2 linked regions of the Larkinella insperata genome follow. The protein of the gene in region 1 interacts with the protein of each later gene in a pairwise test. Links are inferred from orthologs where the notes say so. Each region holds a gene or a part of one and is shown in the gene's direction. Other genes may lie near its edges. The genes, in order: OQ371_RS25275 and OQ371_RS12200.

Evidence for each region.
Region 2: the proteins of OQ371_RS25275 (region 1) and OQ371_RS12200 interact in binary tests that used the Escherichia coli proteins (3 or more experiments, as listed by UniProt). The link is inferred for Larkinella insperata from one-to-one orthologs.

Annotation. Positions count from the first base shown.
Region 1 is NZ_CP110973.1:6,267,049-6,281,877, forward strand. Bases 2,004-4,993 are described here. They hold OQ371_RS25275 (nucleotide exchange factor GrpE), read left to right. Parts: upstream 2,004-3,193; coding sequence 3,194-3,793; downstream 3,794-4,993. Other genes in these bases: queG (tRNA epoxyqueuosine(34) reductase QueG), read right to left, coding at 2,060-3,001; dnaJ (molecular chaperone DnaJ), read left to right, coding at 3,875-4,993. In the rest of the region: OQ371_RS25265 (PDZ domain-containing protein), read left to right, coding at 1-1,966; more of dnaJ, read left to right, coding at 4,994-5,017; OQ371_RS25285 (hypothetical protein), read right to left, coding at 5,068-5,349; OQ371_RS25290 (glycosyltransferase family 117 protein), read right to left, coding at 5,447-8,479; OQ371_RS25295 (M3 family metallopeptidase), read right to left, coding at 8,720-10,849; OQ371_RS25300 (DUF6909 family protein), read left to right, coding at 11,104-12,834; OQ371_RS25305 (lipase family protein), read left to right, coding at 13,004-14,107; OQ371_RS25310 (malate:quinone oxidoreductase), read left to right, coding at 14,336-14,829. UniProt on the Escherichia coli protein: Participates actively in the response to hyperosmotic and heat shock by preventing the aggregation of stress-denatured proteins, in association with DnaK and GrpE. It is the nucleotide exchange factor for DnaK and may function as a thermosensor.
Region 2 is NZ_CP110973.1:3,002,542-3,017,245, reverse strand. The notes cover bases 6,675-9,539. They hold OQ371_RS12200 (Nramp family divalent metal transporter), read left to right. Parts: upstream 6,675-7,382; coding sequence 7,383-8,696; downstream 8,697-9,539. Other genes in these bases: OQ371_RS12195 (KUP/HAK/KT family potassium transporter), read left to right, coding at 8,880-9,539; OQ371_RS12205 (metal-dependent transcriptional regulator), read right to left, coding at 6,675-7,139. In the rest of the region: OQ371_RS12235 (MBOAT family O-acyltransferase), read right to left, coding at 1-20; OQ371_RS12230 (glycosyltransferase family 2 protein), read right to left, coding at 137-1,084; OQ371_RS12225 (hypothetical protein), read right to left, coding at 1,133-2,857; OQ371_RS12220 (hypothetical protein), read right to left, coding at 2,854-4,326; OQ371_RS12215 (DMT family transporter), read right to left, coding at 4,378-5,286; OQ371_RS12210 (LptF/LptG family permease), read right to left, coding at 5,383-6,459; more of OQ371_RS12205, read right to left, coding at 6,486-6,674; more of OQ371_RS12195, read left to right, coding at 9,540-10,823; OQ371_RS12190 (NAD-dependent epimerase/dehydratase family protein), read left to right, coding at 10,897-11,958; OQ371_RS12185 (serine hydrolase domain-containing protein), read right to left, coding at 12,000-13,157; OQ371_RS12180 (DEAD/DEAH box helicase), read left to right, coding at 13,339-14,583; OQ371_RS12175 (dienelactone hydrolase family protein), read left to right, coding at 14,613-14,704. UniProt on the Escherichia coli protein: H(+)-stimulated, divalent metal cation uptake system. Involved in manganese and iron uptake. Can also transport cadmium, cobalt, zinc and to a lesser extent nickel and copper. Involved in response to reactive oxygen.

The DNA of each region.
Region 1 (14,829 bases):
GCAACTTTTTCTGAACGGTAAAAAGCTGGTGCTGGCCCGGTATCCGAATTTTGACGCCCAGGCGCGGGTGTTCAACGGCACGGCGGCCGATGCCCTGAGCGAAGCCCGAATCGGCCGGTGGCAGAATCCGGCAGGCGGTTACATCCACGCTCTGCACCAGGGTGAGTGGGGCGATTTTCATTACCGCATCACCGGCAAATCGGGCGGACAGCTTCAGCTGGATGGCGGCTGGCAGAATAACCGCCCCGCGCCCCTGCACCCCAAAGAACGGTTTGTAGAGAACATTCGGGAAGAACTGGACGCGCCCGGTGAGTGGTTTTACGACCGATCGACCCAACTGCTTTACCTGCTTCCTCCCGCGGGTTTTAATCCCGCCACAGCCACCATCGAGGTATCCCGGCTCAAGTCGCTACTCGAACTGAAGGGCTCACCGGACAAACCGCTGCAACAGGTCACGGTGCGCGGCATCCGGTTTGTGCAGGCCGAACGGACATTTATGGAGCCCTACGAGCCGCTGCTGCGCAGCGACTGGATGATGTACCGGGGAGCCGCTGTCTTTCTGGAAAATACCGAAACGTGCCGCATCGAAGACTGTGAATTTACCGCGCTGGGCGGCAATGCCGTCATGCTGAGTCGTTACAACCGAAAATCGGCGGTCGAAGGCTGCCATTTTCACGACATCGGTGCCAGTGCCATCAGTTTTGTGGGTGATTCGTCGGCGGTTCGTTCGCCCGTGTTTCAGTACGAAAAGTTTGTCCCTTACGGGCAGATGGATTTGAAACCGGGGCCGAAAAACGGTCAGTATCCAACGGAATGTGTGGCGGCAAACAACCTGATTTACCGGATTGGACAACTGGAAAAACAGTCAGCCGGGGTTCAAATTGCGATGGCATCCGGGATTCTTGTCCGGCACAACTCGATTTACCAGGTGCCACGGGCGGGGATCAACATTGGCGATGGAACCTGGGGCGGACATGTGCTGGAATTTAACGACGTGTTCGATACGGTGCTGGAAACCGGCGACCACGGATCGTTCAACTCCTGGGGCCGCGACCGTTTCTGGCACCCGAACCGCAGGACGATGGACAGTCTGGTGGCCGTTCATCCGGAGCTGATTCGGCTGGATGCGCAAAAAACAACGGTTATTCGCAACAACCGGTTTCGCTGCGATCACGGCTGGGACATTGATCTGGACGATGGCAGCAGCAATTACCACATTTACAACAACGTGCTCCTGAACGGCGGGCTAAAATTCCGGGAAGGCTTTTACCGTACGGCCGAAAACAACATCCTGATCAACAATTCATTTCATCCGCACGTCTGGTTTGCCAACAGCGGAGACGTTTTCCGGAAGAACATCGTCATGCGGCCCTATGCACCCATCGGCATCACGGAGTGGGGCAAGGACGTTGATTCCAACCTTTTCCTGGACCAGACAGCCCTGCAAATGGCGCAAAAGGCCGGAACTGACGCGCACAGCGCCTTCGGCGACCCGGCGTTTGTGCAGCCCGAGCGGGGCAACTACCGGGTCAACGCCGGCAGTCCGGCGCTGAAGATCGGATTCGTGAATTTCCCGATGGATCAGTTTGGCGTGCAAAAACCGTCGTTGCGGGTTCTGGCCCGAACGCCCTCACTACCGACGTTGCTGAACAGCCAGTTTGAAGCATCGGTGCAGGAACTGACCTGGCTGGGCGCTTCCATCCGCACCGTGCGCGGCCTGGGCGACCGCTCGGCGTTTGGTTTGCCGGATGAAAAAGGCGTCATTGTCGTGAGCATCCCGAAAGGCAGCCCACTCGAAGCAGCGGGGCTAAAAACCGGCGACGTTATCCGAACGGCAAACCAGGAGGAAACTCCCAACGTCGGGCGACTGATCGCCATTCAGCAGCCAGTCAACTGGACGGGACAGCTGGGCGTAACCGTCATCCGGAATCAGCAGACAATTTCGTTAACTTTGCCGTTGAAGTAACCAGACAAAAACGGTTGCCCTTGCTCTCCCCAACCCTGCAAGGGTGGTGGTGTGTTTGCGGTAAGGATACCGGATTTGGCCGGTTGAGACGCCCTACGGACCTTCCATCTTAACGAAAGTGATGTTGCGCTTCAGCCCTTCCAGCTTCGTTCGCTTCACGGCCGACCGCCGGAAAATTTCCCCGAAAACCTCCTGCGTAATTTCTTCCCAATCACTCTTGCTCAGCTCCTGAAGGGCCGGATTCGGGTCGAAAGCCGGGGTGCGGTGCGGGCGGGCAAACCGGTTCCAGGGGCACACATCCTGGCAAATGTCGCAGCCGAAAATCCAGTTTTCAAACTTGCCTTTTACTTCGTCCGGAATGGCGTCTTTGAGTTCGATAGTGAAGTACGAAATGCATTTGCTGCCGTCCACCACGTACGGTTCCGTGATGGCGTCGGTTGGGCAGGCATCCACGCAACGGGTGCAGGTGCCGCAGTAGTCGGCCATTGGTCCATCGGCTTCCAGCTCCAGGTCCAGAATCATTTCGCCAATAAAAACGAAGCTGCCCATCTCCCGGGTAATCACGTTGGTGTGTTTACCGACCCAGCCCAGACCGCTGCGTTTGGCCCAAACCTTGTCCATCACCGGGGCCGAATCGACAAAAACCCGGCCGTCCACCTCTCCGATTTCCGCCTGAACAGCCGCCAGCAACTCTTTTAATTTATCCTTGATAACAAAGTGATAATCCGTGCCGTACGCGTATTTTGAAATCTTGTAGCCGTCACCCTCCCGGGCGATGGTTTTCTCGGGGTAATAATTCAGCAGAACCGTGACCACCGATTTGGCTCCCTCCACCAGCAGACGAGGATCAAGCCGTTTGTCGAAATGATTGCCCATGTACCCCATCTGCCCGTGCCGATTCTGCCGGAGCCACGCTTCCAGCCGGGGTGCTTCCTCTTCCAGAAATTCGGCTTTGGAAACCCCGCAGAAATCGAAGCCCAGTTCGGCGGCTTTGGCCTTGATGAATTGGGTATGTTTTTTGATCACTTCAACCATAATTCTGTCCTAAACAGCCCGTCGCATTTTTCCTATAAACCCGAACCGAACGTGACACGTTCCTTGTTAGTGGCAAAGTAATCGCCGGGTTTGGCGAATAAAAATGTCATCTTGTCAGTATTCTGAAAATTGGCAGTTAATTTGCTTTTTTTTTAAATCACTATGTGGTGGCGACGAAATACAACCAAGCGTATGGAAAATAAGGAAACTTTGAACACCGAAGAACAGGAAAACGTGCAGCAACCTGACAATACCGTCAACGAACCTACAACCGATTCCCCCGTGGCTGACAATACGTCGGAAGACCCCGCAGCGGAAGCCACTGAAGCTCAGGGTGTAGTTTCTGAATCTGATAAAGTAAGTGGTGAACTGACTGATTTAAAAGATAAATACCTGCGGCTTTACGCCGATTTTGAAAATTTCCGCCGGCGGACCGCCAAAGAAAAAGTAGACCTGATTTCGAACGCGAACGAAGGACTGCTGGTGAAGTTGCTGCCGGTGCTGGACGACTTCGAGCGGGCTCTGAAATCGGCCGACAGCACGTCGGACGCCAATGCCCTGAAAGAAGGCGTCCAGTTGATCTATAATAAATTCTATAAAGTTCTGGAATCCAAAGGAGTCAAATCGATGGAATCAGTCGGCCAGGTTTTTAACCCGGATTTGCACGAAGCCATCACCCAGTTTCCCGCACCCAGCGAAGACCTGAAGGGAAAAGTGATCGACGAAACCGAGAAAGGGTATTTCCTGAACGACAAAGTGATTCGGTTTGCGAAAGTAATTCTGGGCTCCTAACGATGCGATACTGACGATTAGACTGAACGACTGGCCTCCTCCAAATCGTTCGGTCTAATCGTTTTTTCAACCAACTTATACATGGCTACGAAACGAGATTATTACGAAGTATTAGGGGTCGACAAGAACGCTTCGCCGGACGACATCAAGAAGGCGTACCGGAAAATGGCGATCAAATACCACCCCGATAAAAACCCGGACGACCCCAGCGCCGAAGATAAATTCAAGGAAGCCGCCGAAGCCTACGACGTTCTGAGCGATGCGCAGAAAAAAGCCCGCTACGATCAGTTCGGCCACGCGGGCATGGGAGGTGCAGCGGGAGGTGGTCCGTCAATGGACGATATTTTCTCGCAGTTTGGCGATATTTTCGGCGACGAAAGCCCGTTTGGCAGTTTCTTTGGCCGGGCTGGTCAGCAACAGGGTCGGCGCGTTCGGCGTGGGTCGGATCTGCGGATCAAACTGAAGCTGAACCTGCAGGAAGTGGCCAACGGGGTTGAAAAGAAAATCAAAGTAAAGCGGCACGTGGCCTGTACGACCTGTGGCGGCAACGGCTCTAAAAACGGTACGGCGGTAACAACCTGTAACAGCTGTAACGGCACGGGCCAGGTCCGGAAAGTGGTTAATACCATGCTGGGCCAGATGGTTTCTACCAGCACCTGTCCGACCTGTAACGGCGAAGGCAAAATGGTCACCGAACGCTGCGATGTCTGCTTCGGGGAAGGCCGTTTGTTGCAGGAAGACGTTATTCCGATCAAAATTCCGGCGGGGGTTGCCGAAGGCATTCAGCTCTCCGTAACGGGCAAAGGAAACGTTCCTCCGCGCGGGGGTGTGGCCGGCGATCTGCTGATTGTCATTGAAGAAGAGGAAGACGATAACCTGAAGCGCGACGGGAACAACGTCGTTTATGACCTGCACATCAACTTTGTCGATGCGGCTTTGGGAACGTCCGTCGAAGTGCCGACCATTGATGGCCGGGCGCGGATTACACTCGAACCCGGTACGCAGGGGGGCAAGATTCTCCGGTTAAAAGGCAAAGGCATCAAGGAATTGAACGGCTACGGCCGGGGTGATCAACTCATCCACATCAACATCTGGACGCCCAAAACGCTTAATTCCGAGGAGCGTCATATGCTCGAACGGCTGCGAAACTCCCCCAACTTTCAGCCCAAACCCGGAAAAAATGAGAAGGGATTCTTCGATAAAATGAAAGACTTCTTCCACTGATAAGGGATTAAAAACGAATCAGCCCGGCCAATTGGTCGGGCTGATTCGTTTTAGGGCCTGTTCTTCTTCCGGATGGAGTCCAGAGGTTCCTCTTTTCCCTGCGGTACCTGAAATGAATGCAAACGGGTGCCCGAGTTGGGCATCGGTATGGTTCGGCTTTCGTCGTGCTGATGAACGGGCATGTTGGGCTTAAGCGAAGGCTTGGCGTTGGGCATGACATCCACTCGCTGCTCCTCAGGTCTTTTCGGAAGCTCCGGCAAATTTTTCGGCAAACGCAGGGTGTCGGCTGGTGCGCCGACACTTAGTAGCAAATAACACAGCGTCGTTATCATGGCAAGGTTGTTTAAAGTTTCCCGAACTCTACTTGCACGCTACCAACTTATCGTCAGCCAGTCAACGAAAGCCGTTGACTGGCTGACGCATTGACGATCATCCTAACGCATTCAGGTGTTTCTGGAAGATGGCTTCGTATTTCTTCGCCAGAGCCTCCTGCTTTGTTTCCCGGAACGCATTCACAATGGTTTGCAGGTTATACATATCGAAGTTGGCGTCGTTGCCGCCCCCACCGGTTTGTTTGATGTAAGTCAGGCTCTGGTCGGCCCGCGTCGCAATCACATCAGCCATTTCCTGAGCGGTTTTAACGTCACCGACGGTCAGCAGAATCTGAATGTAATTGGTCGAAATCTGGTCGTACGGAATGCTCTTGTCCGGAATTACCTCCAACGAACGGTGCAGTGCTTCCTTCGCCTGGGCGTTTTTACCCTCCCGCATCAACTGATCGGCCAGCCGCAGGAACGCAATCCGGGCCGACACCACCGGCGAGCCGCGGTACGTATCATCGTAGTACGAATTGGGGTTGTTCATTTCCCGCCAGAAGGTTTTCGTCATCATGGTTTTGTACATGACATCCGTATTCACAAAGCCGTCTGACGCCCCCGGAACCTGCACCGGCAGCAACCGGTAGGCGTATCCTTCCAGTTGCATGTGATCTTTCAGGTTCAGGTAGTTCGACTGCCCCAGCGTGGTCGAGAAGTAAACGGGCCGCTGCCAGTTGTTGGTCGCGATGATATCCAGCATGATCAGGTCGGGCTTGTAAATATCCTGCTTGCCGAAATTCCAGACCAGCGTGTCTTTCAGCATCGGCTGAAACTTGGGCGATACAAAACCCTGCTTCTGCACAGCCGCTTTATCAACGGGCAGGAAGAAGGTCGTCGACGGCAGAATGTTGGTCATTTCGCCGGTCGTCAGCGGTACCTGGATAGCCGGATTATTCTGTTTGATCAGCCCGATGTATTCTTTTAGATTGATACCGTTCTTCACGGCCGGGATTTCGTAGAACGGAATCACGTCGTTTTTGCCCTTGTTGAACTGGGCAAACTCCAGCGAAATGGGCAGCGCTTCCGACTCGTACGTCTTGCGCTTCATTTGCTGAATGTACCATTCCGTTCCGAGCAGACTCAGGTTACACACCCGTACGTCGGTCCGGAAGCCTTCCACTTCCTGGACATACCACAACGGGAACGTATCGTTGTCACCGCCGACAAACAGGATGGCGTTCGGGGCGCAGGAATTCAGCAGGTTTTTGGCAAAATCAACGGAATGGTAGCGGTTGGAGCGGTCGTGGTTGTCCCAGCTCTTGGCTCCCATCATCACCGGCACCAGCAGACACAACCCGGACACCAGCCCGACGCGCAGCTTCTCGTTTTTCAAATACGCGGATACGCCATCGATCAGTGCCACGACCCCGAGCCCAATCCAGATCGCGAAGAAGTAGAACGACCCAACGTAGATGTAATCCCGTTCGCGGGGTTCGGAGGGCGGGGAATTCAGGAAGATTTGCAGGGCAATACCGGTGAAGAAAAATAGCAGCCCGACAATCAGCAGGTCCCTCGAGCGCCGGAAATACTGAATAACGATCCCAAACAAGCCCAGCAGGAACGGCAGCATGTAGAAATTATCGCGCGCCTTGTTGTTTTTAATCAGATCCGGAACGCCCTGATCACTCGTCCAGGGCAGCAGGTAACCGGAGCCTTCCTGATCGCCCGCCCGCCCGGCAAAATTCCACATCAGATACCGCCAGTACATATGACCCAGCTGATACTGGAAGAAAAACTGCAGGTTGTCGCCCATGGTCACTTTCCGCGTGGGTTGCCCCGACTGATCGAGCGGAATGTTCAGCATCTGCGAATAAAGCTGCGGGTGGCCGGGCTGGTTGCTGTAAATCCGGGGAAACAGCATTTGCTTATCGCTGTCGTAGACGTACTCCGGCATGTAGTCGAATACTACATATTTGCCATCGCGTTTCTCGTACTGCGGAGACCCTTTTTTCTGATCGACGGGCCGGGAAAAGAACAGCGGACCGTAAGACAGCGAGCGGCTGCCGTATTGTTCGCGTTTCAGGTACGACACAAAATTGATTACATCGCTCGGGTTGTTTTCGTTGATCGGTGTGTTGAAATCCGACCGGATCAGGACCTGAATGTACGATGCGTACCCGATCAGCACGAACGCCAGCCCCAGCAGGGCGGTATTCAGCACCGGGCTGTTTTTGCGGGCCGACCAGATGATTCCGTAGATCAGCGCGCCAAGAAAAATAGCTGCGAAGATGTAAATCCCCGTTGTGTAGGGCATCCCGAGGTTATTCACAAAAAACCGTTCGACGGCGAAAGCGGCCGATGGCAAGCCCGGAATAATACCCGAGTTAATGATACCCAGAATAACCATCCCGACACCGAAAGCGGCCACACCGCCCCAGAGCGACACCTTCTGCGTTTTCTTGAAGTAGTAGATCAGGGCCATCGCGGGCAGCGTCACCAGGTTCAGCAAGTGAACGCCGATGGAAAGACCGATCAGGTAGGCGATGAAAATCAGCCAGCGATTACCGGCAGCTTCATCTTCGATCAGCTCCCAGCGGAATGCCGCCCAAACCACAATGGCCGTAAAAAACGACGACATTCCGTATACCTCGGCTTCAACCGCCGAGAACCAGAACGTGTCCGAAAATGTATACGACAGCGCGCCCACGGCACCCGCGCCCAGCACGGTCCAGGTTTCGGTCTGCGTCAGCTCTCCAAACTGTTTGTTGAGCAGTTTGCGGGCCAGCATGGTAATGGTCCAGAACAGAAACAGGATGGAAAAGGCACTCGCCAGCACCGACATGATATTCACCCAGTAGGCCACCTGGGTGACGTCGCCCAGCGCCAGCAGGGAGAAAAGCCGCCCCAGAAGCAGGAAGAACGGCGCTCCCGGCGGGTGGGGCACCTGAAGTTTATACGCACAGGCAATGAATTCACCACAATCCCAGAAGCTGGCTGTCCGCTCAACCGTTGCCGTGTACGTAAACAAGGCAATAGCAAAAAGCACCCACCCAACGATGTTGTTCAGGCGTTTATACGAAGACTGAGACGCTGGTAAGGGCGTCCCGGAAATAACGTTGGATTCCGTTCCTTTGAAGGTTTGCATTGGGTAACAGCCTTAAGCCGAAATAATTTCTCCAAAATTACGAAAATAAACCCCGCTTAACGCCGGTTTTTGTCGTTAAAGTTTGTTAAAGCGGCCTGAAGAGCTTCGGAAACGCACTAAAAAAGGGTTGTTTTGCGGAGTTGAGCGGAGTAGATCAGAGGTAAGCAGAGGCTCCGCTTCACTCCTTTTATCTCCGCTCAACTCCGCAAAACAACCCTTCAGGCTATCTCAATTAGCTCCTCAAAGCGTTAATCCGCTCCGGCGCAGCATCGCCTGGGGAGACGGCTCACGGCCCCGAAACTTCTTGTAAAGCTCCATCGGTTTTTCCGTACCGCCTTTTTCCAGCACGTTCTTGCGGAATTTATCAGCGGCCTCGCGGTTTGAAAGTCCTTTCTCCCTGAAGAATTCGAATGCATCGGCATCCAGCACTTCCGACCATTTGTAACTGTAATAACCCGCCGAGTAACCACCCGCGAAGATGTGCGAGAACGCCGGGCTAAACGCCGTACCGGGTACTCGCGGGAACAGGTTCACCAGCGAATCCACGTGCGACTCTACCTGCTCAACCGTCTCTCCTTTGGGCGCGTTGCCGTGCCAGTACATATCCACCAGACCGTACCGCAGCTGCGTCAGGTTTGCCATTCCGGCCATGAAATTTTGGCTGGCGCGGATTTTTTCGATCAAGTCGTTTGGAATCACTTCGCCCGTCTCGTAGTGCTTGGCAAACAGTTTCAGGGCTTCCGGGTCGTAGCACCAGTTTTCCATCACTTGCGAGGGCAGCTCTACAAAATCACGGTATACGCTCGTGCCCGACAGGCTTTCGTATTTGCCGTTGGCCAGGATGCCGTGCAGACCGTGTCCAAATTCGTGGAAGAGCGTGGTTACTTCGTTGAACGTCAGCAGCGACGGCTTCGTTTCCGTCGGGCGCGTGAAGTTGCAGACATTGACCACGTGCGGACGAACATTCACGCCGTTTTCCATTTTCTGGCCCTGAATGTCATTCATCCAGGCCCCGCTGCGCTTGCCTTCCCGCGGGAAGTAATCTCCGTAAAAAACCGCCAGAAATTTACCGTCCTGATCGAACACATCGTAGGTTTTCACCTCCGGATTGTAAACGGGAATGTCTTTCCGTTCTTTGAAGGTCAGCCCGTAGAGTTTGTTGGCAATCGTGAAAACGCCCTCGATTACGTTTTCCAGCTTGAAATACGGTTTCAGGATTTCGTCGTCCAGGGCGTATTTTTCTTTTTTTAGTTTTTCGGAATAGTACCCAAAATCCCAGCGCTCAAGTCGTTCGTCTTTGAAGCCGTTTTCTTTGGCGTACCGGGTCAGTTCGGCCAGCTGCTTTTCGGCAACGGGTTTGGCGTAGCCCGCGAGCTCACTTAAAAATTGCTTCACCTTCTCCGGCGAACCGGCCATGCTTTCTTCCAGAATGAAGTCGGCGTGGGTTTTATAGCCCAGCAGTTTGGCGCGGTCGTAGCGCAGTTGCACCATTCTGCCGATCAGTTGCTGGTTGTCGTTTTTATCGCTGTGGAAACCGCGCGAGTTGTACGCGATGAAGAGCTTTTTCCGCAGGTCACGGTTGTCGGCATAGGTCATAAACGGCTGGTAGCTCGGGGCTTGCAGCGTAAATACCCAGCCGGTTTTGCCTTTTTGCTTGGCCGTGGCTTTGGCGGCTTCCCGGGCAAATTCCGGCAGACCAGCCAGATCTTTTTCGTCCGTAATTTCCAGCGTGTATTCGTTCGTCTCGTTCAGCACGTTCTCGCCAAACTGCAACGACGCCTGCGACAGTTCCTTGTTGATGGTCCGGAATTTCTCTTTGTCGGCGGCTTTCAGATTCGCCCCGTTGCGGGCAAAGCTCTTGTATGTTTTTTCGAGCAGCATCCGGTCTTCACCGTCCAGTTTCAATTTGGCCCGCTGGTCGTAGACGGTTTTGATGCGCTTGAAAAGCTGTTCATTCAGCGTAATGTCGTTGCCGTATTCCGTCAGCAAAGGCGACGCTTCCCGGACGATTTTCTGCAACTCGGGGCTGGTTTCGGCACCGTTGAGGTTAAACATCACCGACGACACCCGGCTCACCATCTGTCCGGCGCGTTCGAGGGCCACAACGGTATTTTCAAACGTGGGCGCAGCTGAATTGGTAGCGATGGCATCAATTTCCTGACGGCCCATCGTCATGGCTTCTTTCAGAGCCGGCAGGTAATACTCATTCTTAATCTGGTCAAAAGGCACCGTTTCGTGCGGTGTCTTGAACGGTTGCAATAACGGATTAACACTCATTTTTGCTTTTTCTGGAGAGGGCTGGGCGTGTAGCGCCGGGCTTAGAGCCGCCAGCAGCACAGCCGTGTGGGTCATTTGTCGAAGTGTAAACATTTTAGTTTGCTCATAGGGTTTCCCGCAGTTTACAAAAATAAGAGAAAATGCAGAAACCCGCTTCCGATGGGTGGAAATTAGGCCAGGCTACTGGCAATCAGTTTTTCAGCCTTTACCGAACACATCCCGTCGTTCAACGTTTAGGTTTTCTGGTACGACCCGACACCCCACCATGAACGGAACGTTAAATCAAACACCGTCGTAGAGGAGTCCGCCGGGATGCTGTATCTTGCGCGTAATTTTTACTGATTCCCATGCACACCGATTTTTCGCCCCCACTGACCCGCGCCCAGGAGTCCCGCCTGGCCATCGAACGGCTTTACATCACCATGCGTCACCTGTTCAACCGGGGGTTTTACAAACCGTCGGGCGTATCGGGCGAAGAAATCCGGCAGGCGCTGCTGACGCTCCGGCCCGAAATTTACGGCTCGGTCAACGATCCGCAGCGGGTTGAACTCGACGGCCTGGTTTACGTCATGGACCGCCTGCCGAAAGGCATCGAAGCCTGCCGGGTCATTACGCTGGTATCGCGCGAAGGGTTTGAGCATTCGCGGTTTCCGGTGCTGGTGCCCGCCAAACGCCGTCGGAACTGTTACCGGGTCGATCAGGAACAAATGGTGATTGAAGTCACAAATGGCCGCTCCGAGATTTACGACATCCTGACGCACCTGACGTTTATGTTCATGGAAGCCGACAAAATCCGGCAAAACGTTTTTCTGGAACGCGGCAACAAACTCCGGGAATGGGAAAAGCTCGAAGCCATCATCCAGTCGGGCGGCACGGTGAAGGAAGAGGAACGCGAACTGGCCCTGATGTACCTGAGTTCGATTCTGGGCCGGACGTTCGAGGAAACCCAGCAGGCTTTCTACCGGTTTGCCGAAAACGCGGGCACCAACAGCGGTCTGTTCCAGATCGTGTACGGATTGGGCCGGACGTCGGTGCGGGAAATTCAGGAGAAGAACGTCGACCGCGAAATCAATTTCACCCCGATGCTGCGCGATCGTGTCGGGCAGCACCTGTACGGCGAACGGTGGGCCAACCGAATCAAGCAGTTTATTCTGGAAAACGGCTGGCAATCCCGCCCCATTCACATCATCAGCGCCAACCCGCACAGCGTCGTCAACTGCCTCTACGCTCCGGCGGCCCTGTCCGAATCCACCTCCTGGGACAACCTGTTTGACCTGGCCTACAAACTCAGCCAGCCCGCTCAGCAGGAACTCCGCCAGCAGGTTACCGACTACTCCAGCGCCCACGGCTTGCACGAACTGGAGGACCCGGGCGGCACCAACCTGCTCGTCCAGCTGATCGACACGGCCCGGCTCGACGCCAAACACCTGTCGAAAGAATTGGCGCACGATCCGAAACTCATCAAATCCACCCAGCCGCTTCTGCTGGTGATGGACTATGCCTTTGGCGAACAGGCCTTCGAAACCATGGACGAACTGCTGAAGCCCTACGACGGCGACAACCCCTACGCGCTGAATGTGGCCTCCATCTCGATCATGGGCAAAGCCGGTATCCTGACCGGCGATAAAGGCGACCTGATGATCCCAAATTCGCATATTTTTGAAGGCACGGCCGACAATTACCCGCTGGACAACGACTTCACCAAAGCCGATTTTGACGGTTTCGGCATCGATGTTTACGAAGGAGCCATGATTACGGTGCTGGGAACGTCCCTCCAGAACAAAGACATTCTGTCGTATTTCAAAAACTCCTCCTGGAACGCCGTAGGGCTGGAAATGGAAGGTGCGCATTACCAGAAAGCCATCCAGTCGCACGCCAAAATCCGGGGCAGCGTCCAGCCCGACATCAAGATCCGGTATGCCTATTATGCCTCCGACAATCCGCTGCTCACCGGCGCGACGCTGGCATCCGGTAGTCTGGGTACGCTGGGCGTAAAACCGACATACCTGATCACGTTAAAGTGTCTGGAAAAGATTCTGGGAAAAAGCGGAGAGACGCCCCCAAGCCCGCCCTCCTGAACCCCTGCACGGCCTTCGTCATAGCTCGTTTGAACGCTTCCGTGCAGCCCGGTTTTGGCCCAACTTATTTTCTCACAAATACTTCTATCTTAGCGGAAATAAACCTGAAACGGTCCCGCTTTCGTGCGGAAAGCGGGACGCCTTCGGAGCTTGTTAACAACCAAATCAGATGACAACAAACCGGATTTGTTTATGGGCTTTCTCGATGGCCCTTCTGCTCGCCAGCCAAGCGTTTTGTCAGTCTTTAAAACCCGGTTTTGATAAGGCAGAATACCAGCAACTGATGTACGTATCGGCCCGGACGGGGGCCATAGCGCCCACTTATTATGGCGATATTCCCGAACCCAAACACTTCAAACGGGTGTATCGCTCGTCCGTTATGGGCCTTGACAACCTCTGGGATTTGTGGACCGACAACCAAACCACCGCCGTTATCAGCATCCGGGGCACAACGGACAAACCGGAGAGCTGGATTGGGAACTTCTACGCGGCCATGGTTCCAGCAAAGGGCGAGTTGAAGCTGACGGAAAAGGACGTGTTCAAGTACGAACTGGCCGCCAACCCGAAAGCCGCCGTACACGTGGGCTGGTTGCTCGGAACGGCGTATTTATCCAAAGACATTCTTCCCAAAATTGATTCCTGCTACAAAGCCGGCATCAGAAACATGCTTATTGTTGGCCACAGCCAGGGCGGTGCGATCAGTTTTTTACTGACCTCCCACCTGTACAATTTACAGAAACAGAAGGTAATTCCGGCCGATATACGTTTCAAAACGTACTGCAGCGCGGGGCCTAAACCGGGCAATCTGTACTATGCCTACGAGTATGAAGCCATGACGCAGAATGGCTGGGCGTTCAACGTGGTCAACTCGGCCGACTGGGTCCCCCAAACACCCATGTCCATCCAGACGATGAACGATTACAACGATACCAATCCGTTCGTTAATGCGAAGGCTATTATTAAAAAGCAGAAATTCTGGCAGCGAATTGCCCTGAATCACGTCTTTAACAAACTGAATCGCCCCACCCGCAAGGCTCAGAAGAACTACGAAAAATACCTGGGGAAGATGACATCCGGTATTGTCCGGAAAAGCCTCAAAGATTTCGTACCGCCTGATTATTACCGCAGTAATGATTACGTCAGAACCGGCGCGACCGTCGTCCTGCTGGCCGATGCAGCGTACTTCGGCCTCTTTCCCGACGACCCCAAGACCGTTTTTGTTCATCACTTTCACAAACCTTATTTGTACCTGCTGGACAAGCTGAGCCCGTAAAACGGACGCTTAAAGCAGCATCAACGGATCGTACCCATTTGGCCGTCAAACGTTGCAACCGACCGTTACTGAAAACCCCGAACGGACGGTTGCTTAATTTACCGTTTCCACAAATCCGCGAACTTCTTTGATTTATCGAAGACTTTGCCATCTATACTAATTTTTTGGAACAACTTTACACTGGATTTTGTAATTTTTCCAAGAAATAACCATTGCCAACGTCTTCCCATGCCAAAGCGCAATAAAGTCGTATCCAGTACTCCCGACGTCGTTCTGATCGGGGCTGGTATCATGAGCGCCACCCTCGGCGTTCTGTTGAAAGAACTGCAACCCGACCTGACCATCGAAATTTTTGAGCGACTCGACGGGGCAGCCGCCGAAAGCTCCGATGCCTGGAACAATGCCGGCACCGGTCACTCGGCTTTCTGTGAACTGAACTACACGCCCGAACTTCCCGACGGAAGCATCGAAACCAAAAAAGCGGTCAAGATTGCCGAGTCATTTGAGGTTTCCAAACAGTTCTGGGCGTACCTGATCCAGCAGAATTTTTTGCAGGATGCTCCCGATTTCATCCGGGCCATTCCGCACATGAGTTTTGTCTGGGGTGATAAGAATGTCGAATACCTGCGCAAACGCTACGAAGCCCTCCAGAAGAGCCACCTCTTCCACGGAATGCAGTATTCGGAAGATCCGGCCCAGCTCGAAAAGTGGATTCCGCTGGT
Region 2 (14,704 bases), 3.3 Mb from region 1 along the record:
TGAAGCGAATTAAACAGCATCCCTACGAGAATTAAGAGGCAGGACGGGGCCGCCCGGGCGGTTAAGAAGTAAGAGTCAAGAATTGAGCGTCAGTGATTCGTCAGCTAACGCTCAACTCTTAACTCGTCACTCTTCTCTACAATTGACGTTCTTTTTTTCGGATGATCTCGCGAACGATGTATAACGGACGGCCTTTGCTCTGGAAGAAAATTCGAAGCACGTATTCTCCGATTAGTCCTAAACCGATCAATTGAATACCGCCGAAAAGGATGATGGTAAACAGCAAAGCCGTAAAACCCTGCGGTACGCCCCCGAAGAAATACTTTTTGATGAGCGTCTGAATGAGATACAAAATAGCGACGCCAATGGATAACATCCCCAGGTTGGTGACAAATTTGATCGGAAATTCGCTGAAGTTAAAAATGCCGTTGTAGGCCAGCCGCCGGAGCATTTTAAACGTGTATTTCGCTTCACCGGCCACGCGGGCGTCGCGCTCGTATTCCACGCCAATTTGCTTGAAACCGATCCAGGAGCGCATTCCACGGATAAAACGGCTTTCCTCCGGCATCTGATTCAGGACGTTGGCAACCCGCCGACTGATCAGCGAGAAATCGCCACTGTCGAGCGGAATGTCGACGTAGGAAATGGATTTCATGAAGCGGTAGAACAGAAAATAGGCCGTTCGCTTGAAGAAGCCTTCTTTCCGTTTCTTCCGAACCGCGTACACTACGTCGTAGCCCTCCTGGAATTTAGCGTAAAATTCGGTCAGCAGTTCGGGGGGGTCCTGTAAGTCACCGTCAATGATAAACAGGGCTTCGGTTCCTTTGGCAGCGGCCATTCCGGCCGTCAGGGCTATCTGGTGGCCGTAATTCCGGGCCAGAAAAACGCACTGGTACCGCTCGTCGGTCAGCGCCAGCTGCTGCATGAGCAACGCCGTATTATCACGGCTGCCATCGTCAATCAGGACAACTTCAATCGAAAGCGGAGAACTGTCCATCAGGGCATTCAACCGCGCAACTAGGTGTGGAAACGACTCTCGTTCGTTGTAAAGCGGAGCGACAATCGAGATGAGTGGTTCAGACAAAGCGTATCAAGTTAAAAAGGACGCACAAAATTACACTATTGCGTTCATTTACCGAACGTTTAAGGTTTGATTCGAATACCGTATGTCAACGGCCTCGTTTGTATCCACCAGAATACCAACCTGATAGATATCCGGATGCAGGAATGATTTGAGCACCCGGGCGCTGAGGTTGGGCATCCGGCGTCGCAGGTAGAAATGTTTCGGAGCATACAGGTTGTCAGCTGGAAACAGGTAGGTATGACGCGCCGATTTCACAACCACGCAGGCATCCCGGATTCCGGCGGGCAACGACCAGTTTTCGGTCACCACCCGAAACTCGGCTTCCGATTCCTGAACCATCAGGTGCAAAGCCGGATCAGCGGGCGGAGCCGGGTTCAGCAATTGCTGTTCGTAGGGGGCGTAAAACGTATGCTGCGGGTATGCGTAAAAGCCCTCGCCTGTGGCCTTGTCCATCCACCGTTTGATTGCAGCCGCGTACTCCGATCCTGCAATGGCCCCAAAACCCAGATCATTGTGTTTCTGGTTAAAAACCGACGTCTGACGGATGGTCTTCTGGGCAGCCAGCATCGGCAGGTGATGAAAATACATGATAGACCAGACCAGGCTTCCCAGCACAATGCCGCTCGTCATCCATTTTTTCAGCCGCTGCGGATCCCGAAATTCACTTAAACCATCCAGATAGAGCAGGATAACCAGCAGAGCCGGGTAAAGCATGTAGTTGCTGATCAGCATGACATCGTAGCCAAACCGGGGCCGCAGGACCGCCACTACCACGGCATTAACCAGCAGAAAGCCATAGGCTCCGACGAAAAAATACCGTCGGTGGTTCAGGTTTTTGTCCACCGGTTTCTGGCTCGGTTGCCACAAACTGTGGAACATCGTTGTTCTGAACAACCAGAACAGCAGGGCCACGCACGCTATACCGGCCAGTGTTGGCAGGATGCTCCGGGGAACGATTCCGAGCATCGGGAAAAAATCAAACAGCCCGCCCAGGAAGGTAAAAAAGCCAAAAATGACCAGATGCGGGTGTTGCAGAAAAAACGAGAAGCTGCTTTCGTTGCCCTGCAAATTGGCAAAATCGTGGAAATAAAGCAGGATGACTACTCCGCCCAGCCCGGCCCAGACGACCAGCCGCCAGCCATAATTCACGCCTTCCAGTCGCCACTGCACCAGCAACACACCCAGCCCGGCCACCCAGCCGAACAGGCCGTTGCTCATGGAAAAAGACGCCAGCACCTGCAACAGAATAGCCCCGACGAAACGCCAGATCGACCGGTTCGGATTGCCCAGCAGGTACATCGCCCACAAAATCAGCATGGTAACGGCCAGGTGCTGCAGGGCCGTGATGGCCCAGAAGCTGGTCAGGCGGTATTGAAGCTGGAACAGCATCAGCGACACCGGCAAAAAGGCCAGCAACGGCAACCGCATGGAGCGAAAAACTCGGTATAAAACCAGCCAGATCGCTACGGTACAGCCAAAGGCTACGAAAATCAGCCACCGGAAATTGAGCAGGCCGGTTAGTTTGTAGAAAAACAGGGTGCTCAGTTTGGCAAACAGAATGCGGTGTTCGTTGTTGGGTACCAGCAGCCAGTGCATCTTTTCGGAAAGCGAGTCGGCGCGGGTATAATTGATGAGAAACCCGAAAAACGACTCCAGATCGTCCATCCAGGGAATGTTGTCGACAAACAGCAGCACCAGCGCCAGAAAACAAACCACCGGAAAGGCGACCAGCAAAGGAGAAATTTTCCGAAACGGGGGTGAAATTGAAATCATGGCTGGCTCGTGACTTGGCGTGGTGCAGGTTGAGCATCGGCCGACGTGACCGATGCAGCGCTTAATTTGACGCCTTTTCGGTAAAAATAACCAGCCCAGCAGCTATTAAACAGATCGCCCGATTGATAACTGAGGTCGTTTAGCACCAGCGAAGCCGGTAAAACCGTCAACGGCGGCACGGCTACGGTATCGCTCCGGCTGCTGGCCATCAGTTGGTAGCGTTCCTTCATTTGCTGATCATACTCTTTGGCTCTGCCCGAACGAAGGTCATCATAGGTAAGCCGCAGGTTGGCATTTTGGTAGCTCACCCACCCCAGCAGAATCGCAACGATCGCAACCGTCGGCCACTGATAACCGGTAACAATCGACCAGTTGCTGATCTGCGGCCGGAAAACCCGGACCCAAACCGTCAGCATGTAAAACCAGCCGACAATCCAGACCAGGTTAACGACATTGAGCAACCGCGCAACCGGCGGAACGCCCACCGCCCAGAAGTGCAGGAACGTCAGGACAAACAGCAAACCCAGATAGAAGCCCAGCGCCAGCCACCAGTAAATCGAAAAGTAGGAACGCGCCGGGCTGCGACTGTCGGTCAGGCGGTAGGCCACCGGTAAAAAGAGCACGGACAATATCAAAATTGACGATTTCAGCAACTGATCGCGGAAGTAGACCGAACCGAACTTTACCGCTTCAATGGCCGAAAACAGGAAATCCTGGCTTAAACCGTTGCCCCCCATCCGAATAGCGTTGCCCGGTGCCTGTACGAGGGCGTAGCTGCATAAACCGGCCCAGATCAGCAACAGGATCAGCGGGACCGGAACGGTTCGGCGGTAAATCAGGCTGACCAGCACCCAGAACCCCAGAAAGGAAAGCATCACGACCATCCACGTTTCGCTGGAGCCAATGATGCACAGAATCAGAATGGCTTCCAGCACCAGCAAGAGGCTTTTCCAGCCGGTGCGCTGCCGATCGTGCGCAATGAACACGCTGAGCAGAAAAAGCAGCAGCACGCTGGCCAGCGAATAGCCCGCCATGCCGGTATACCAGTAAAAAAATTCGACAATGGAGCGCAACTGAGTGATAAACAGGAAGCAGGCCCCGGATGCAATGGCAACCTGTCCGGCGGTGCTAATGACCCGCTGGCCAACTTGGTGAATTAGGGTAAAGAAGCCCGTCCAGAGCAAACCGAGCAGCATAATCGGAAAAACCGCGTAGGCACCAAACGACCGCCAGATGATCGGGCTGGTGTGGACAATAAAATTGTGGAAATAGCGACCTGTCCAGCCATCGTAATAGAATTTCTGGGATTGCCAGACCCCGAAACGCATGACGGTATAGGCGAAACAATAATCATCAACCACCGACGGATGATTGTAAAAAGCCAGCAGAACCAAGGGAGTTGCCACCACCAACAGGCAGCTAATGAGCAGGAAGAAAAGAATTTTATTGGGCGTAATCAGTTGATTCATCAGCTCCGAAATTCGTTACTAAAACCGCCATCGACGCTTTGTAACCCTTTGTTATTGAATCGGATAAATTTTCTTTTTATCCATTTTTCGCTGCCAGACCGGATACACCAGCACCGCAATCAGAATCACGACGGTGCCCGCGTAGAAGCCAGTGGTCATCCGTTCGCGGTCGCCAAAAAACAGCCAGGCCAGCGCAATTCCGTATACCGGCTCCAGGTTGACGGTCAGGTTTACCGCAAAGGCCGAAAACTTGCGCATCAGCCAAACCGAAGCCGAATAGGCGTAGACCGTACAGACAAACGCCAGGATCGCGATCCAGAGCCAGTCGGTTGGCTGGGGCCACAACGATGACGGCTTTTCCAAACCAAACGCCAAATATAACCCCAGAAACAGCAGGGAACCACCAAAAGCCCCCGACATTTCGTAAAAGGTGATGGTCATGGGCGGATACCGCCGGGTAAACTGGCTGTTGACAATCGTGAAAACGGCCGCCAGCATGGCCGAGAAGACCGCCATCAGCAAGCCGGTCGCCCGATCAATCTCAAACCGAAAGATCATGTACAACCCCGCCATCACAATGATACCAAGCACCACTTCGATCAGCCGCAGCCGACGCCGGACCACCAGTGGCTCCAGCAGACTGGTCCACAGCGAACCGGTTGCCATACCGGCCAGACAAACCGATGCGTTGGCAACCCGGGCCGCCCCGAAGAACAAAGCCCAATGCAGGGCCATCACGACGCCCGTTGCCAGGAGTTTCCACCGATCGGACGGTGATACCGCCACCATTTTCTTCTGAACCACTAGCAGCACGCCCAACCCAATGGCCGCCAGCAACGTCCGGTAGACCACCAGCGTCAGGGCCGATACGGAAATCAACAGCCCCAGAATGGCCGTGAAGCCCCAGATCAGAACCAGAAAATGCAGATGCAGGTAATCGGTAAGTGTCGGACGGTTCATACGGGGCTACGGACCAGCCTCATAGGCTTTAGTCCGGTTAACGACTTCTGGGTCACTGTTGGACGAAAAAACATTTGCGGGCTTTACGCCGGTACGCTATCGCGGAATGGTATGGTACAAAATCAGCCCGATGCCGGTAAACACGATATTGGGTAGCCAGACGGCCACAATCGGATTCAGGTTACCCGCTTCGGCAATGCCTTTGGCCAGCATGAAAAACAGCAGGTAGACAAACGCCAGAATAAAACCCAGCGCGACCTGCCAGCCGACCCCCCGACGGCTTTTCCGGGCCGACATGATGACGCCAATGGCGGTCAGAATCAGAATGGCAAAGGGACGCGTTTGCCGTGAGTACTTTTCCAGCAAATACGTCTCTACCCCATCGGCACCCCGACTGCTGAGCAGGGCAATGTAATTGTCGAGTTCGGGGAAGGTGAAGGTTTCAAAAAGACTGAAATCGCTGTCGAAATCCGACGGGTAAAGATTCAGCAGGGTATCTATTTTCTCGCCGTGCGTCAACGTTTCCTGCAAACCGTTAATTTTCCGGAGATTGTAATTGTAAACCGTCCACTTTTTCTTGTTGGGGCTCCACTCGATGCGTTCACCCGCCAGTTTTTGCAGCAGTTGGTTGCCTTTCACTTCTTCCAGCGTGAATTTATAACCCGTATTGCTTTGGTTATTATAGCTTTCCAGGTAGGCATAAACGTTGGGCGCTACCTTAATGTGAATATTCCGGCCCGAATAGGTGTAGGGGTCTTTGGTGTATTTCAGCTCAAAAGCGATACGGGTCTGGTTGGCTTTCGGCACCACCCAACCGACCAGAAAATACGTGGCAACGCTCAGGATCAGGGCCCCCATCGCGTACGGAACCATCAGCCGCACAAAGCTGATACCGCTGCTCAGGATGGCGATAATTTCGGATTTGGCCGCCAGCCGCGAGGTCATGAATACGGTGGCAATAAACACCATCAGCGGACTGATGTAGTTGGCCCAGTACGGTATGAAGTTGAGGTAATAATCAAAGATGATCTTGTCGCCGGGAGCATTGTGCTTGTAGAAATCGTCCACCTTTTCGGTGTAGTCGACGACGCAGACCACCAGCACGATGACCATCACAACAAAGAAATACGTCAGCAAAAACCGTTTTAAAATATACCAATCAAGGAGTTTCATGAAAGCTTGCGGGAGTCGTTCCGGGTTTAACTGACAAGCAGATTCCGGGCCACTTCGTTACTGACAAATAACGTTTTTTCCTGGTTAATCTGTACAGAGACGGATTTATCAAAAGCGTTAACATCCTGCACCCGCACCCGGCAGCCCAGATTCAGGCCGGTCTTGTCGAGGTGTTGCAGAAATTCCGGGGAGTGTTCCAGCACACCCATGACCTGCACCTCCGTTCCGACGCCAACGTCCGAAAGTTTGGAGTATTCAACGTTCGGCATTTGGCCCGCCGGGCTGGGAATTGGGTCGCCGTGGGGGTCAAACTGCGGGTACCCCAGAAAGGCATCCAGTTTTTCAACCAGTTCTTCCGAGCGAATGTGCTCCAGTTCTTCGGCCATTTCGTGGACTTCGTCCCAGCCAAAACCCAGCTTTTCGGCCAGAAATACCTCCCAGATCCGGTGCCGCCGAATGACTTTCAGCGCCAGTCGTTCACCCTCCTCCGTCAGCCGGACACCCTGATACTTTTTGTAATGAATCAGTTGTTTGTCGGCCAGCTTCCGCAGCATATCCGATACCGAAGCGGCCTTGGTAGCCGTCATTTCGGCCAGTGAATTGGTTGTAACCTCTCCCTCCTGCCGGGCCGCCAGGTAATAGATGGTTTTTAAATAATTTTCTTCCGTGAATGAATGCATAGGCTCAGGACAGACCAACAATCCATCCATTCTCTACTGAATACTTAATACACTTACCACCAGATTGATAGATGATTCACCAACCTTAACCTTCGGACAAATTTAGGTTTTTATTACCGTTCAAAAAATTTTTAGACTAGTCTAAATTTTTATTTAGAAACATTTGATACATTTGTTGCGTTAATGAAGGTGGAAAGCAAATAGCAGTCTAACGCTATGATTACGGATAAAAATACCCCCATAATGGCACAGGGATGGAAGTCTGAAAATCTATCGAAATCGTTACCCGAAGTTCACGCCAGCATTCCCGTCCCGGAGAACGGTTCTTTTTTCAAACGGTTGCTGGCTTTTGCCGGTCCCGGCCTGATGATTGCCGTTGGATATATGGACCCCGGTAACTGGGCTACTGACATTGCCGGTGGTTCGCGCTTCGGCTACACGCTGTTGTCGGTTATTCTGATTTCCAATTTATTTGCCATGCTCCTGCAGCACCTTTCGCTCAAGCTGGGTATTGCAACGGGGCGCGATCTGGCGCAGGCCTGCCGCGATCACTTCAGCCGCCCGGTGGCGGTCGTGCTCTGGGTTCTGTGCGAAATTGCCATTGCCGCCTGCGACCTGGCCGAAGTGATTGGCTCGGCCCTGGCGCTGAATCTGCTCTTCGGTATTCCGCTGTCCGTTGGGGTCTGCATTACGGCCCTGGACGTTTTACTACTATTGTATTTGCAACACAAAGGATTCCGCTGGCTGGAAAGCATCGTAGCCGCCCTGATCTTCGTTATCCTGCTGTGTTTTGGGTATGAAATAATTGTGGCCCGGCCCGATATTTCCGCCATCTTTGGTGGCCTGATTCCGCAGAAAGAAGTGGTCACCAATCCCGGTATGCTCTACATCGCCATCGGTATTCTGGGCGCTACCGTGATGCCGCATAATCTCTACCTGCATTCCAGCATTGTCCAAACCCGTGATTTCGCCCGCACCGAGTCGGGTCGCCGGAACGCCATCCGGTTTGCCACCATCGACTCGACCTTGTCGCTGTTCATGGCGTTTTTCATCAATGCCGCCATTCTGATCTTGTCGGCTGCGGCTTTTCACACGTCAGGCAACCATCAGGTCGCCGACATCACCGATGCGCACCGCCTGCTTGATCCGCTGCTGGGTGCCACGCTGGCTAGTGTGCTGTTTGCCGTGGCGCTGCTGGCTTCGGGGCAAAATTCAACGCTGACCGGTACGCTGGCCGGGCAGATCGTTATGGAAGGGTTTCTGAACATCCGGCTCAAACCGTGGATTCGCCGGCTGGTAACCCGTTTGATTGCCATTGTTCCGGCCCTGGTGGTCACCATTCTGTACGGCGAACGCGGCACTTCCGAATTGCTGGTTTTCAGCCAGGTGATTCTTTCGGTGCAATTGAGCTTCGCCGTCGTACCGCTGGTGATGTTTACGAGCGATAAGTTAAAAATGGGTGCTTTTGTCAATCCCCGCTGGATGATCATTCTGAGCTGGGCCGTCGCCGGGCTGATTATCGGGCTGAATCTGGTATTGCTGGCCGGAACTTTATAGACAGTTTTGTGGAAATTCTGGTGATTTAACCAGACGAAAATCGTTAAACGAAAGGAGAAGTTGAATCCGCTAAAGGCCACAAAGCCTTTTTCCGGATCAATCTTCTCCTTTCTCCTTTTTTTAACGTTATCTTTAAGCCGGATTTCACCGGCTGAACCTGAGTTAGCACGGCTTCTACGCTCTATGGAAGATAAAAAACACCTGGACAAGGTAACCGCAGCGGGTTTGCTGGTTGCGCTGGGTATTATCTACGGCGATATTGGTACTTCGCCACTTTACGTACTCCGGGCTGTTGTCGGCAGCGATCAACCAATTCAGGAAGATATCGTTAGAGGAGCCCTGTCCTGTATTTTCTGGACCATTACCTTACAAACTACAGTCAAGTATGTGATTCTGGTTCTGCGGGCCGATAACCGGGGGGAAGGGGGCACGTTTGCGCTCTACGCACTGGTCCGGCGGCACGCCCGTTGGCTGACCATTCCGGCCATTATCGGGGGGAGTTCACTGCTGGCCGATAGCATCATTACGCCACCAATTTCGGTTTCTTCCGCCATTGAAGGGCTTCGGATTATCTACCCCGACATTCCCACGGTTCCCATCGTCATTGGCATTCTCGCGTTCCTGTTTCTGATTCAGACGTTTGGTACCAGCGTAGTCGGAACGGCGTTCGGCCCCATCATGCTTCTATGGTTTACCATGCTCGGTGTGCTGGGAGCGATCCATATCGTCGATGATTTATCCATTCTACAGGCCGTCAATCCTTACTACGTCTATCATTTCCTGAACGACTACCCCGGAGCGTTCTGGCTGCTGGGTGCGGTTTTTCTTTCGACTACCGGAGCCGAAGCCCTGTACGCCGATATGGGGCACACCGGCCGGGGTAACATCCGGGTGAGCTGGATGTTCGTAAAGGCCTGTTTGCTCCTGAATTATTTTGGCCAGGGCGCTTTCATTGAGGGTCTGGCGGGCGAAAAGCTGGGCGAGCGCAACCCGTTTTACAGCTTAATGCCCGAATGGTTTCTGTTTGCCGGTATCGTCATTGCCACTGCAGCCACGGTTATTGCGAGCCAGGCCATGATTACGGGAGCGTTCACGCTGATTAGTGAAGCCATCCGGCTTAATTTCTGGCCGAAGGTCCGGCTTCGTTACCCCACCAATAAGAAAGGGCAATTGTACGTTCCCAGCATCAACTGGCTGCTTTTTGCGGGTTGTATCGGGGTGGTGCTTTATTTTCAGGAGTCGTCGCGGATGGAAGCGGCTTACGGGCTGGCCATTACGCTGACCATGCTAATGACGACGGTTCTGTTCAGCTACTACATGTACTCCCACAAGTTCAACGCGTGGTTTGTGCTGTTTTTTCTGATCTTTTACCTGTTTGTCGAAGCCAGCTTCCTGGTGGCCAACCTGGCTAAATTCACCCACGGCGGCTGGGTGTCAGTCCTGATTGCCGGGCTGATGGCCGGTATTATGATTGTCTGGCTGAACGCGAGCCGAATCAAGCTACGGTTGACGGAATACGTCAAAATTGACCAATACATCCAGCCGTTCAAGGAACTCAGCCGCGACATCAGCATCCCGAAATACGCCACGCACCTGGTGTTCATGAGCAACGCAGCCCGGGCGGCCGAAATCGAGTCCAAAATCATTTATTCGATCTTCCAGAAACGGCCCAAGCGGGCGGATATCTACTGGTTCATCCACGTTGATACCACCGACGATCCGTACACGATGGAATACAAGGTAAACACCATTGCTTCCGACGACGTCTATAAAGTCACGTTTCGGCTGGGCTTCCGCATTGAGCAGCGCATCAACCTCTTCTTCCGCAAGGTCATTGAAGACATGGTGAAAAATAAGGAGGTAGACATCACCAGCCGCTACGAGTCGCTCAGCCGCCAGAATGTAATCGGTGACTTCCGGTTTGTGGTGCTGGAGAAATTTCTCTCCTACGAAAACGATCTTCCATTTCGGGAGCGGTTTGTGATGGATATTTACTTCTACGTGAAAAACTTCACGACGCCCGAAGACCGCTGGTTCGGCCTCGATACCAGTGCCGTCAAGATCGAAAAAGTGCCGCTGGTGATTCGCCCGGTTGGCAACGTCAAACTCAAACGAATCGATACTTAATATCCATACGTTAGCTGTCAACGGTTTTAATTTTGCCGAACCGTGGATTGACCGCTAATTAACTTTTACCTGAATGAAAATACTGATCACTGGCGGAGCCGGTTTTGTTGGCTCCTCACTGGCTTTATCCCTCAAAAGCAACTATCCACAGTACGAAATTTTTGTTCTCGACAACCTGAAGCGCAAAGGCTCCGAACTGAACGTGGCCCGTCTGACCAAAGCCGGGATTCAGTTTGTGCACGGCGACATCCGGAACAAGGAAGATTTCGACCCCATTCCGCCCGTTGATACCCTGATTGAAGCCTCCGCCGAACCGTCGGTGCTGGCGGGCCTGACCGGAACGCCCGACTACCTGATGAACACCAACCTGTTCGGTACGGTCAACTGCCTGAACTTTGCGCTCAAATCCAAAGCCAACGTTATCTTCTTATCCACGAGCCGGGTTTATCCGATCAAAACCATCGAAACGCTGAATTTCGATGAATACGACACCCGGTTTGTCCTTTCCGACACCCAACCCGTACCGGGCGTTTCGTCCAAAGGCATTGCCGAAAATTTCCCGCTCGACGGCGCCCGTTCGCTCTACGGCACCACCAAGCTGGCGTCGGAGCTGATCATTCAGGAATACAACGAATTTTTTGGTCTGAAAACCGTCATCAACCGGTGCGGAGTGATTACCGGCCCGTGGCAAATGGGCAAGGTGGATCAAGGCGTGATGGTGCTCTGGATTGCCAAGCACTATTTTGAGCAGCAACTGGCGTACATCGGCTACGGCGGCACCGGCAAACAAACCCGCGATATGCTCCACATCGCCGATCTCTACCGCTTGATCGACTGGGAGTTGCACAACATCGACCAGGTTAACGGCGAGATCTTGAACGCGGGCGGAGGCAATGAAAGCAGCGCGTCGTTGCAGGAGTTGACCAAAATCTGCCAGGAAGTAACCGGAAAGACCATCCCGATCAACAGCGTAGCCGAAAACCGGGCCGCCGACATCCGGCTTTACATTACCGACAACACCAAGGTAACCAAACTGACGGGCTGGAAACCGGAGCTGGGCATCAAAGAAATTGTTTCCGACATCGCGCAGTGGCTCGACGAAAACCGGGCGGCTCTCGAACCCATTCTAAAGTAAAATCAAAAAGGCGGGTCAATGATCCGCCTTTTTCAATCCCTTTATTTCACCGCAGCCAAAACCCGCTTGATGAACTCGTCCGGGCTGCCGTCGTGCCACCGCCAGACGATTACCAGGTCGTGCTCCGGGTCAATCCAGATCGTGTTGGAACCCGCGCCGATGGCCGCAAAACTGCTTGTCGGGGCGCTGGGCCAGGCTTTCTTTTCGGTGTTGAGCCACCACAGATAACCGTAGTCCGGGCCAACGGGGCCGCGTTGGACGGCGGCTTTAAACCAGTTTGCCGAAACCAGTTGCTTTTCCCGCCAGCGGCCATTCCGTAACGCCAGGTACCCAAACCGGGCTTCGTCGCGGGTGCTGATCCAGAGACCACCGCCCCAGCGCGTTCCGCCACTGATCGATGACATCATTTTTCCGTCGATAGCCACCCGCGCGTTGGGATAACCCACGTATTGCCACGTATTCGACGCGCCAATCGGGTCCATTATTTCGTCTTTCAGCACGTTGGGCAACGGTTTTTTCCACAAACGCAGCAGCGACAGCGCCATCCGGTTGATTCGCACGTCATTGTATTCGTAAAAGGTACCGGGCGGCTGCAAGGCCCGTGGTTTTCGTTCCCCTCTGCCGTAAGCTTCCTTGCCGACGAAATCGTGCTTTTTATCCCACAGTTCCCCCTCCCACTCGCTCGTCTGCCGCAGGTGGTGCTCCCAGGTAATGTTCCGGTTTTGCTCCGAATCGTAGCCGCCGTCCTGGATGTAGTTCGCTACCGGGTCGTGAACATCCTTGATCAGCCCCCGGTCGATGGTCAGCCCGGCCAGGGTAGCGAGCACACTCTTGGCGACACTGTACGTGGGGTCGGGCCGGTCGGTTTCGCCCCATTCGGCCACGATATAGCCGTGCCGGAGAATCAGGCCGTTGGTTTGGGCGCGATCCGACGGTACGGGTCCCAACAAGGTTCCGAAAATTTCCTCCTGCGTTGAAAAGTCGCGGGGCATTTGCGTGGTTTCCCGTTGCCGGGCAAACGAAACGGCCTGCTGGAGCAGGGCCGCATCCATCCCAACGTCTTCCGGTTTGTGGTGTTCCCAGGCATCGCCAGCCGCCGGAAAGTAGTCGGTGGCTCGGTTGGTGGTCCGCTGGGCAGGTCGCTGACAGGCGGCCGTCAGGAAGAAAAAAGCGAATGCAACAAGTTTAAAACGATTCATGCGGTTGGGGCAAACGGCTCGCCCGGGAGATAACTACGTTGATTTGGGCAAATTAATAGAAACGAAAGAAAACAAGCGGCACAGGTAAGCAATAAACCGCCCATTTACCGCACAATTTGCTTTAGTCACCGTAATAGTGTTATATTGACCAGAGTATACACTCAAACTACGGTATTTTAACTTGAAATTCTCAGACTTTGGCTTCGATGACCGGTTGATGGAAGGCATCGACGCCATGAATTACGATACACCCACACTGGTTCAGGAACAGGTCATTCCGCTTATTTTGGCAGGCAAGGACTTAATCGTCTCCGCGCAGACCGGGACGGGAAAAACGGCCTCCTACCTGCTGCCCATTCTTCACAAAATTACGACCAGCGGAACCGACGACCACATCAAGGCGCTCGTCATTGTGCCCACCCGCGAACTGGCGATCCAGATTGCCCAGAACCTCGAAGGGTTCTCTTATTTTACATCCGTCAGTTCCATTGCGGTATACGGCGGGGGCGACGGCGCATCCTACAGCACGGAACGGCAGGCGCTTTCGGGCGGAGCCGACATTGTGATTTGTACGCCGGGGCGGATGATCAGCCACCTGAACATGGGTTACGCCAAAATCGAGCATCTGCAATACCTCGTGCTCGACGAAGCCGACCGGATGCTCGACATGGGCTTTTACGGCGACATTATCAAAATCATTTCCTTTTTGCCAACTCATCGGCAGAGCCTGTTGCTGTCGGCTACAATGCCGCCCAAGATTCGGGAACTGGCGCGGAAAATCCTAAAATCGCCCGAGGAAATCACGCTCAGCCTGTCAAAGCCGCCGGCCAAAATCGTGCAGGAAGCATTTGTGCTTTACCAGAAACAGAAAATTGCGCTGGTAAAGTATTTGCTGAAAGAACACAGCTTCCCGTCCGTGCTGATTTTCTGTTCGCGGAAGGAAAACGTCAAGCAACTGACCCGGGAACTGAAACAGGCCGGATTTGCCGCCGAAGCCATTCACTCCGACCTCGAACAATTGGAACGGGAGCAAGCTTTGCAGGCTTTCCGCAGCCGGAAGCTGAACATTCTGGTGGCTACCGATATCCTGTCGCGCGGTATCGACATCGATAACATTGATCTGGTCATCAACTACGACGTTCCGCACGACGGCGAAGATTACGTTCACCGGATCGGGCGTACGGCCCGGGCCGAAACCACCGGGATCGCCTACACGTTCGTCAGCGAAACCGAGCAGCGTAAATTTGCCGCCATTGAACGGTTGATCGGAACGCCCGTCACCAAAGTGTCGCTACCGGCTCATCTGGGCGAAACGCTGGAATACAATCCGGGCAAGAGCGGAGCCCATTCGCAGCGAAAACGCCGGGTGAATGCCAAGAAACGACCGGCCCGCCGGAAAAAAAGCAGCGGCAGTCCGGAGCAATAACCTGTTTGTTACCCCTACCCTTTCAGCTCATGGATCAGCAAATCATCAATCTGTACGACGAGTACACACACAAACCGCTGAAGCGGGATGTTTTTCTGCAACGACTGGCGAAGCTGACCGG